2 regions of the Actinoallomurus acanthiterrae genome follow, and region 2 is predicted to be linked to the other one. Evidence: predicted binding sites of a transcription regulator. Region 2 holds the regulator's gene; the other holds the start of a gene.
What was found. The regulator HspR, encoded in region 2, represses chaperone genes until heat shock. The targets are predictions, from matches to a motif close to ANTTGAGTCNNNNNGACTCAANT.
Positions count from the first base shown of each region.

Region 1: lon (endopeptidase La) is a predicted target of HspR. The motif match lies at 2,444-2,466, and genes of this name have one in related genera.

Region 1 covers NZ_BAAHCO010000001.1:3,773,386-3,777,781, forward strand. Annotated here, with positions in the region: gene ACYVF7_RS18360 (MerR family transcriptional regulator) at 1-817, shown strand, start outside; gene ACYVF7_RS18365 (hypothetical protein) at 899-2,308, shown strand; gene lon (endopeptidase La) at 2,479-4,396, shown strand, end outside.
Region 2 covers NZ_BAAHCO010000001.1:12,302,435-12,306,830, reverse strand. Annotated here, with positions in the region: gene clpB (ATP-dependent chaperone ClpB) at 1-1,802, opposite strand, end outside; gene ACYVF7_RS58010 (heat shock protein transcriptional repressor HspR) at 1,803-2,243, opposite strand; partial or broken gene dnaJ (molecular chaperone DnaJ) at 2,249-3,413, opposite strand; gene grpE (nucleotide exchange factor GrpE) at 3,449-4,138, opposite strand; gene dnaK (molecular chaperone DnaK) at 4,188-4,396, opposite strand, start outside.

The DNA.
Region 1 (4,396 bases), 8.5 Mb from region 2:
CGGGTCTGCGCTGGACGATCCCGGCTTCAAGCCCTCGGAGCTCATCGACGACCTCATCCGCCAGACGCGAGAACGCATCGCGGCTGAGACGGAGCTGCTCACGCGACTCCGTCGGATCGATGCCGCGGAACCCGCCGGCTGGGAGGACGTCCTCCAGGTCGTCGCGCTCCTCCACGCCTTGGGGTCGGAGAGCGCCGGGAAGCGCCAGCGCGCGGCTCTATCTTCGGTCGAAGAGGTTCCGGTGCCGGTGGAGGCTCTGGTCGAGGCGGCGTTGAGCGAGACGGACCCGAATGTCGCCGGAGCCCTTCGATGGGCCCTGGCGCAATCGGGCGATGACGGCTTGGCGCTGCTGGCGGAGGGCCTCGGCTCACCAGTGGCCGAGGTGCGCGAACGCGCCGTCCAGTCCATCGCCGAGATTCCGGGCGGTGCGGCGACCGCGCTGCTGCACGACGCCCTCACGAACTCCCACATCGTGGTCCGCAGGCGCGCGGCCCTGGCGCTCGGAGCACGTGGAGTGGCCGACGCGGTTCCGACGCTCACCGACATGATCCTCGAAGAGGCGCACGACGCCGATGCGGCCGATGCGCTGGGCGCGCTGGCGAGTGATCCCGCGTTGGCGGATCAGATCGCCACCAGGCTCGTCGGCTGCCTCGCCGACGGCACCATGGAACCCTCCGCACGCCGACGGCTGACGGAGGCGCTCGCGGACATCCCGGGGATCACGACGTCACGCGCCCTCGTGGACCTGTCACATGACGAAGACCGTGCCGTCGCGCTTACCGCGACCTACATCCTCAAGCTGCGCAACGCACGATAAGAGATTGTCGCTACCGCGCTTCCTCTATCCTGCGGATTTCGCGACTGGAGGTGTGCGTTGAGGGTCGGTGACATCGCGGCGATGCCGTTGCCCCTTGGCGGGTACGGCGGTTGCCAGGTCACGATGGTGGAGGAGAAGAGACTCTCCGTGTGCCTCCTGGCCTGGTACTCGGACGGCGTACCAACTCTGGACGACCTGAGCGCGGCAGGGCCATGGTGGCTCGACCACCACGCACACCAAGGCCGTCCCGCCCATATCTCGATCGACTCATCGGCCCCGCAGCCGCCGGGGCTCACCTGGCTGGGCAAGGTGCCCCTGCACCCTGACACCCCGAACGAGACGTCGTCCTACAGCGGCTGGTCGTACCTGGCCCAGCAGGCCGTCCTGCAGAGAAGGTGGGACCAGCGACTGCCTCCTGAGGCGAAGCAGGCGTACAAGGCCGCGGAGAACCACCTTTCACAGCCAGTGGAGATCGACCTCGGCGAAGGACCAACAGAACGACCGACGGGCACGAACCTTCTCGACCTCCGAGACCACGGATCCGTACGCTGGGCGACCCTGGACGCGCTTCCCCAGCTCACCAAGCTCAGCTGGGAGGGGAAGGAACGCGGCCTGCTCGGCTTCCTCGTCGCCAAGCCCGTCGTCTCGGATCTGTACTGGACGGATCCGCCGACCGCGGTCGACCTCACCGAAACGGCCCTCACCGACCTCTCCTTTCACGGCAGCGCACCGAAATCCCTTCATCTGCCGGCCGGACTGATGCACCTCACCCTGCCGAACGCGCCGACCGAGGTCGTCGCCCAAGACGACGGCCGGTGGATCAGACTGACGACGTCCCAGCCCTTCATCCCGGCCGGGCTCACCGGCGTCCGAGACCTTCGCCTCAACGTCCAGGGGGAGGCCACGCTGACCGGCCTCGAAGAGCTCGCCGATCTGGAGAGCCTGCACATCCGATGGTCGGGACCACCCGGGACGCTCACCGACCCCGAGACCCTGGGCGTGTTCGACCATCTTGAGTCGCTTCAGCTGACGGACGCCTACGGCTTGGAGGACGTCGAAGCCCTTCCCGCGCCGGGTGTCCTCCGCCACTTCACGATCAACGGAGTACGGAAGAGCGTCGCGAAGGACCTCCGCGCCCGCTACCGGAAGTCGGCCACGACCCTCTCCCTACACGGCGCCAAGTCCGACACCTGGCTCGCCGTCAACCTGACCAACCCGTTGCGCGACTGGGTGGACGACGACGAACGCGCGGGCGCCGCCGCCTGCAAAGCCTACGGCGACGCCCTCCGCGGCATCGAGCGGGACTCCGGCACCGCCGAGGCGACGCTCCAAAGACTGGTCGAGAGGCTCAACGCGATCGACGAGCGCCACGGCATCATCGACACCCTGCGGCGCGAGCAGGCCGGCGACGCCTTCATGGACCTGGCCGCTCGAGCCGGCATCCCCGACGCCCGCGCCGCCGACTGGTTCGACGACTGGCGCGATTTCTAGCCGTGCTGACCCGTGAGCACGCCCGATGGCAGCCTGTATCCGAATTTGGCGGTCTTCGCCCGGAACGGCCAGGGGCGCGATTCGCGTGATCGCTCACGGCGAACAGACCTGCGGAAATTTATCGGGACTCTTCTTTCTTGAGTGTGAGTGACTCAAGCTTTGGAGGCCTGATGAGCAAGATCGTCACCCTGCCGGTGCTGCCGCTCGACGACGAGGTCGTACTGCCCGCGATGGTCGTACCGCTCGACCTGTCGGAGAGCGACGTGCGGGCGGCGATCGACGCCGCGCGCGCGACCGCCGTCTCCCGAGGCCCTGGCATCCGGTCGGAGGAGAAGCCGCGAGTGCTGCTGGTGCCCCGGCTGAACGGCAAGTACGCGGCCGTGGGCACGCTCGGCGTCGTCGAGCAGATCGGCACGCTGCCCGGCGGCGGACCCGGCGCTGTCGTCCGTGGTGTCGCCCGCGTCCGCATCGGTTCCGGGACGACCGGTCCCGGCGCGGCCCTGTGGGTCGAGGGGACCGAGGTCGAGGACACCGGTCTCGGCACCCGCGCCGAGGAACTGGCCAAGGAGTACAAGGCGCTCGTCGTCGGGGTGCTGGAGAAGCGCGGCGCCTGGCAGGTCGTCGACATGATCCAGCAGATCGAGGACCCGTCGGTGATGGCCGATCGGGCGGGCTACGCCTCGTACCTCAGCGCCGAGCAGAAGGTGCGCATCCTGGAGACCGCCGACGTGACCGAGCGTCTCGAGCTCACGATCGGCTGGACCCGGGAGCACCTCGCGGAGCTGGACGTCGCCGAGACGATCCGTAAGGACGTCGAGGAGGGCGTGGAGAAGCAGCAGAAGGAGTTCCTGCTCCGCCAGCAGCTCGCCGCGATCCGCAAGGAGCTGAACGAGCTCAACGGCGACCCGTCCTCCGAGGAGGAGGACTACCGGGCCCGCGTCGAGGCGGCCGACCTGCCGGAGAAGGTCCGGGAGGCGGCCCTGAAGGAGGTCGACAAGCTCGAGCGGACCTCCGACCAGTCGCCGGAGGGCGGCTGGATCCGTACGTGGCTGGACACGGTCCTGGACATTCCCTGGAATGAGCGGACCGAGGACGCCTACGACATCGCGGGCGCCCGCCAGATCCTCGACGAGGACCACACGGGGCTCGACGACGTCAAGGAGCGGATCGTGGAGTACCTCGCCGTGCGCAAGCGGCGTGAGGACCGCGGACTCGGCGTGATCGGCGGCCGGCGGTCCGGCGCCGTCCTCGCCCTGGTCGGGCCGCCTGGGGTCGGAAAAACGTCGCTCGGAGAAAGTGTCGCGCGGGCGATGGACCGGAAGTTCGTCCGTGTCGCGCTCGGCGGCGTCCGGGACGAGGCCGAGATCCGCGGTCACCGGCGGACGTACGTCGGCGCGCTTCCCGGCCGTATCGTCCGGGCGATCCGCGAGGCGGGCACGATGAACCCGGTCGTGCTGCTCGACGAGATCGACAAGGTCGGCGCGGACTACCGCGGCGACCCGACGGCGGCGCTGCTGGAGGTGCTGGACCCGGCGCAGAACCACACGTTCCGGGACCACTACCTGGAGGTCGAGCTCGACCTGTCGGACGTGGTCTTCCTCGCCACGGCGAACGCGCTGGAGACCATCCCCGAACCGCTGCTGGACCGCATGGAGCTCGTCTCCCTCGACGGCTACACCGAGGACGAGAAAGTCGCCATCGCGCGCGACCACCTGCTGCGGCGTCAGCTCGACAAGGCGGGCCTGACCGCCGACGAGGTGACGATCGGCGACGACGCGCTGCGGCTGCTCGCCGCCGAGTACACGCGGGAGGCGGGCGTGCGGAGCCTGGAGCGGGGGATCGCCCGGGTCCTGCGCAAGGTCGCGGCGAAGGTCGCGCTGGCGGAGAGGACGCTGCCGGTGACGGTCGGCGCCGACGACCTGCGCGACTACCTCGGCCGTCCGCGCTTCACGCCGGAGACGTCGCTGAACGAGTCCGAGCGGCGTACGGCGGTGCCGGGCGTGGCGACCGGGCTGGCGGTCACCGGAGCGGGCGGCGACGTGCTCTACATCGAGGCGTCGCTGGCCGACAAGGAGACCGGCGACACGG
Region 2 (4,396 bases):
AACGACCCGGTCGGCCGGTCGGGGTCGGAGACGCCCGCCCGCGCCCGGCGTACGGCGTCGGAGACGGCGCGTACGGCGTCGGCCTGGCCGATGAGGCGGTGGCCGAGCTCGTCCTCCATGCGGAGCAGCTTGGTGGTCTCGCCTTCGAGGAGCCTGCCGACGGGGACGCCGGTCCACGAGGACACGACCTCGGCCACGTCGTCGGCGCCGACCTCCTCCTTGACCATCGTCTCGCGGGTCTCGGCGGCCTCGGACGCCTCGGCGAGCTGCTTGTCCAGCACCGGGATCTCGCCGTACATCAGACGGGCGGAGGTCTCCAGGTCGCCGTCGCGCTGGGCGCGTTCGGCCTGGCCGCGCAGGTCGTCGATGCGCTTCTTGAGCTCACCGACCTTGTTCAGGCCGGCCTTCTCCTGCTCCCAGCGGCCGACGAGGGCGTTGAGGTGCTCCTGCTTGTCGGCCAGCTCGGCGCGGAGGCGTTCGAGGCGGTGCTTGGACGCCTCGTCGGACTCCTTCTCGAGGGCCAGCTCCTCCATCTTGAGCCGGTCCACGGAACGCTGCAGCTCGTCGATCTCGACGGGCCGCGAGTCGATCTCCATGCGGAGCCGGGAGGCGGCCTCGTCGACCAGGTCGATGGCCTTGTCGGGCAGGAACCGGGCGGTGATGTACCGGTCGGAGAGCGCGGCGGCGGCGACGAGGGCGGCGTCGGAGATCGCCACCTGGTGGTGCGCCTCGTACCGGCCCTTGAGGCCGCGCAGGATCGCGATGGTGTCCTCGACCGTCGGCTCGCCGACGAGGACCTGCTGGAAGCGCCGCTCCAGCGCCGGATCCTTCTCGATCCGCTCGCGGTACTCGTCGAGCGTCGTCGCGCCGATCATCCGCAGCTCGCCGCGGGCCAGCATGGGCTTGAGCATGTTGCCCGCGTCCATGGCGCCCTCGGCCGCGCCCGCCCCGACGACGGTGTGCAGCTCGTCGATGAACGTGACGACCTGGCCGTCGCTCTGCTTGATCTCGTTCAGGACCGCCTTGAGGCGCTCCTCGAACTCGCCGCGGAACTTCGCGCCCGCGACCATCGCGCCCAGGTCGAGGGAGACGAGGCGCTTGTTCTTCAGCGTCTCCGGCACGTCGCCGGCGACGATCCGCTGGGCCAGGCCCTCGACGACCGCCGTCTTGCCGACGCCGGGCTCGCCGATGAGGACCGGGTTGTTCTTCGTACGGCGCGACAGCACCTGCACGACGCGGCGGATCTCGGTGTCGCGGCCGATGACCGGGTCGAGCTTGCCGTCGCGGGCCTGCGCGGTCAGGTCGACGCCGTACTTCTCCAGCGCCTGGTAGGTCTCTTCGGGGTTCTCGCTGGTCACGCGGGCGTGGCCGCGGACCTTCTCGAACGCCTCGAGCAGCGCGTCGGGGGTCGCGCCGTTCTCCTTGAGGAGGGTGGCGACGGGACCGCCGTCGGTGGCCAGGCCGACGAGCAGGTGCTCGGTGGAGACGTACTCGTCCTCGAGCTGCTTGGCCCGGTTGGCGGCGGTGTTCAGCACCTTCAGCAGCAGCCGGGAGGTGTCCGGCGCGTTGACGGTCGAGCCGGCGGCCTTCGGCAGCGCCGCGATCTGCTCCTCGGCGCGGCGCCGGATGGCCTGCGGGTCGGCGCCGACGGCCTCCAGGAGAGGCGCGGCGATGCCGTCAGCCTGGCCGAGCAGCGCGACCAGCAGGTGCGCCGGCTCGACCTGGGGATGTCCCTCCGTCGCGGCACGCCGTACCGCGACCGAGACGGCCTCTTGGCTCTTCTGGGTCAGCTTGTAATCCACTTATTCCTCCCCCCTAGATCGCCACAGCACCACGCTGGTCTGCCGGATCGGCACCAGATCGGCTCCAGTGTCGGAACCGTGGGCGTTCTTCAGTTTTGCCAGCCGGGCGGCCACGGCGCGCGTGGACTCCAGCTCGTTGCTCAGCTCCTCGACCAGCGCGCGGAGGCGTGCCACCTCGGTGCGCAGTGCGTCGGACTCGCGCTCGCGGTCGAGGATGTGCTTGATGCCGGCGAGGTTGATGCCCTCTTCCTGGGACAGCCGCTGGATCTCGCGCAGCATGACGATGTCGCGCATGGAGTAGCGGCGCCCGCGCCCGGCCGTACGACCGGGGGACACCAGGCCCAGCCGGTCGTACGTGCGGAGCGTCTGCGGGTGCAGCCCGGACAGCTGAGCCGCCACCGAGATGACGTAGACCGGACTGTCGTCGCCGAACGGATCCATGACGATCACTCCTCCTTCGCCATCCGCAGCAGCTCGCTGCGCAGGTCTTCACCGCTGTTGCTCGCGCGGATCTTCTCCAGCGCCTCGCGCGTGGTCTCGTCGACCTTCTGCGGCACCTGGACCTCGACGGTCACCAGCAGGTCGCCCTTGGTGCCGTCGCGCCGGGTCGCTCCCTTGCCGCGGACCCGGAAGGTGCGCCCGTTGGGAGTGCCCGGCCGGGATCCGCAGGGTCACCGGCTGGCCGCCGAGGACCGGCGCCTTGATCTCCGCGCCGAGCGTCGCCTCAGGGAAGGTCACCGGGACCATCACGGTCAGGTTGTCGCCCGACCGGCCGAACACCTTGTGCCCCGTGACGTGCACGACGACGTAGAGGTCACCGCTGGGGCCGCCGCTCTCGCCGGGAGCGCCCTTGGCCTTGAGCCGGATCCGCTGCCCGTCGGCCACCCCGGCCGGGATGCGCGCCTGGATCGTCCGGGTGCTCTGCGCCCGCCCGCTGCCGTGGCAGGTGAGGCACGGGTCGTCGACCACGAGGCCCCGCCCGTGGCACTCGCGGCAGGGCTCGGAGAAGGCGAACCCGCCGGCGTTGCGGCTCTCCTGCCCCGTGCCCTCACAGCGGGGGCACACCCGGGGCACCGTGCCGGTCTTGGCACCGGTGCCCCGGCAGGTGGGACACGCCGCCTCGCTGGTCAGCCGCAGCGGCACCGTCTTGCCCTCCAAGGCCTCGCTGAAGGTCAGCGTGACCTCGGACTCGACGTCCGCGCCCCGGCGGGGCCGCCGGGTGGTCGTCGTCCGGCGACCACCGCCGAACAGCCCGCCGAACAGGTCGCCGATGCGCTCGCCGGTGCCGGTGGTGCCGCCGGTCGAGCCGCCGAACAGGTCACCCAGGTCGAAGCCGAAGCCGCCCTGCGCCCCGCCGCCGGGGCGACGGGCCCCGCCGAACAGGCTGCGGGCCTCGTCGTACTCCTTACGGCGCTTCTCGTCGGACAGCACGTCGTAGGCCTCGGAGATCTCCTTGAACTTCTCCTCGGACTCGGCGTCGCCGCGGTTGGCGTCCGGGTGGTACTGCCGCGCCAGCTTGCGGTAGGACTTCTTGATCTCGTCCTGGGTTGCGGTCTTCGGAACACCGAGGACCTTGTAGTAGTCCTTCTCGATAAAGTCCTTGGTGCTCACCGGCGTCCCTTACCTCTTCCCGATAGGTGTTCGTCTCAGTCGTCGCCGGCGCCGTCGACACCGGACTCGGCCTCCGGCTTCTCACCGTCGGCCGTGCTCTCCGCCTTCGCCTCCGCGTCCGGCTCGGCCTGCGGACCGAGGTCCTCGGTCGGCTCGGCCACGGCGACCCGCGCGGGCCGGAGGGTCCGCTCGCCGATGCGGTACCCCGACTGAAGGATCTGAATGGCCGTCGGCTCCTCGACCTCATCGGAGTAGGAGTGCATCAGGGCCTCGTGGACGTTCGGGTCGAACGGCTCGCCGGCCGTGCCGAACGACTCCAGGCCGAGCTTGCCGACGATGCCCTCGAGGGACTCGGCGATCTGCTTGAAACCCCCGCTCAGCTCTTCGTGCTCCCGGGCCCGCCCGATGTCGTCGAGCACCGGCAGCAGCTCGCCGAGGACGTATGCCAGGGCCTGCTCGCGCACGGCCGCACGGTCCCGGTCGACCCGCTTGCGGTAGTTGGAGTACTCCGCCTGCAGCCGCTGAAGGTCGGACGTGCGCTCGGCCAACTCCTTCTTGAGCTTCGCCACCTCTTCCCCGTCCGCGCCGGAGGGCGCTTTCTCGGTGGGGGACGCGGGAGCCGACTTCGCCGACTCCCGCACCTCACCGGTCTTGGGATCGATGCGCCGCTTGTCGCGGATCACCGGGCCCTGGCGCTCCTCGGCGTCGTCACGACGCTCCGTCACGCTTCCTCCTCGAGTACAAGTTCGTCACGGTGTGGGGGGACGAACCCGGTCACGCCGCGCCGCCCTTGGTGTCCTTGTCGTCGTCCACGATCTCGGCGTCGACGACCTCGTCGTCCTTCGGCTGCTCGCCGCTCTGGGCGTCGGCCGTCGGGCCCTCGGCGCTCGCCTGGTTCTGGGCGTACATCGCGGCGCCCATCTTCTGGCTGACCTGGGCCAGCTTCTCGGAGCTGTTGCGGATCGCGTCGACGTCCGTGCCCT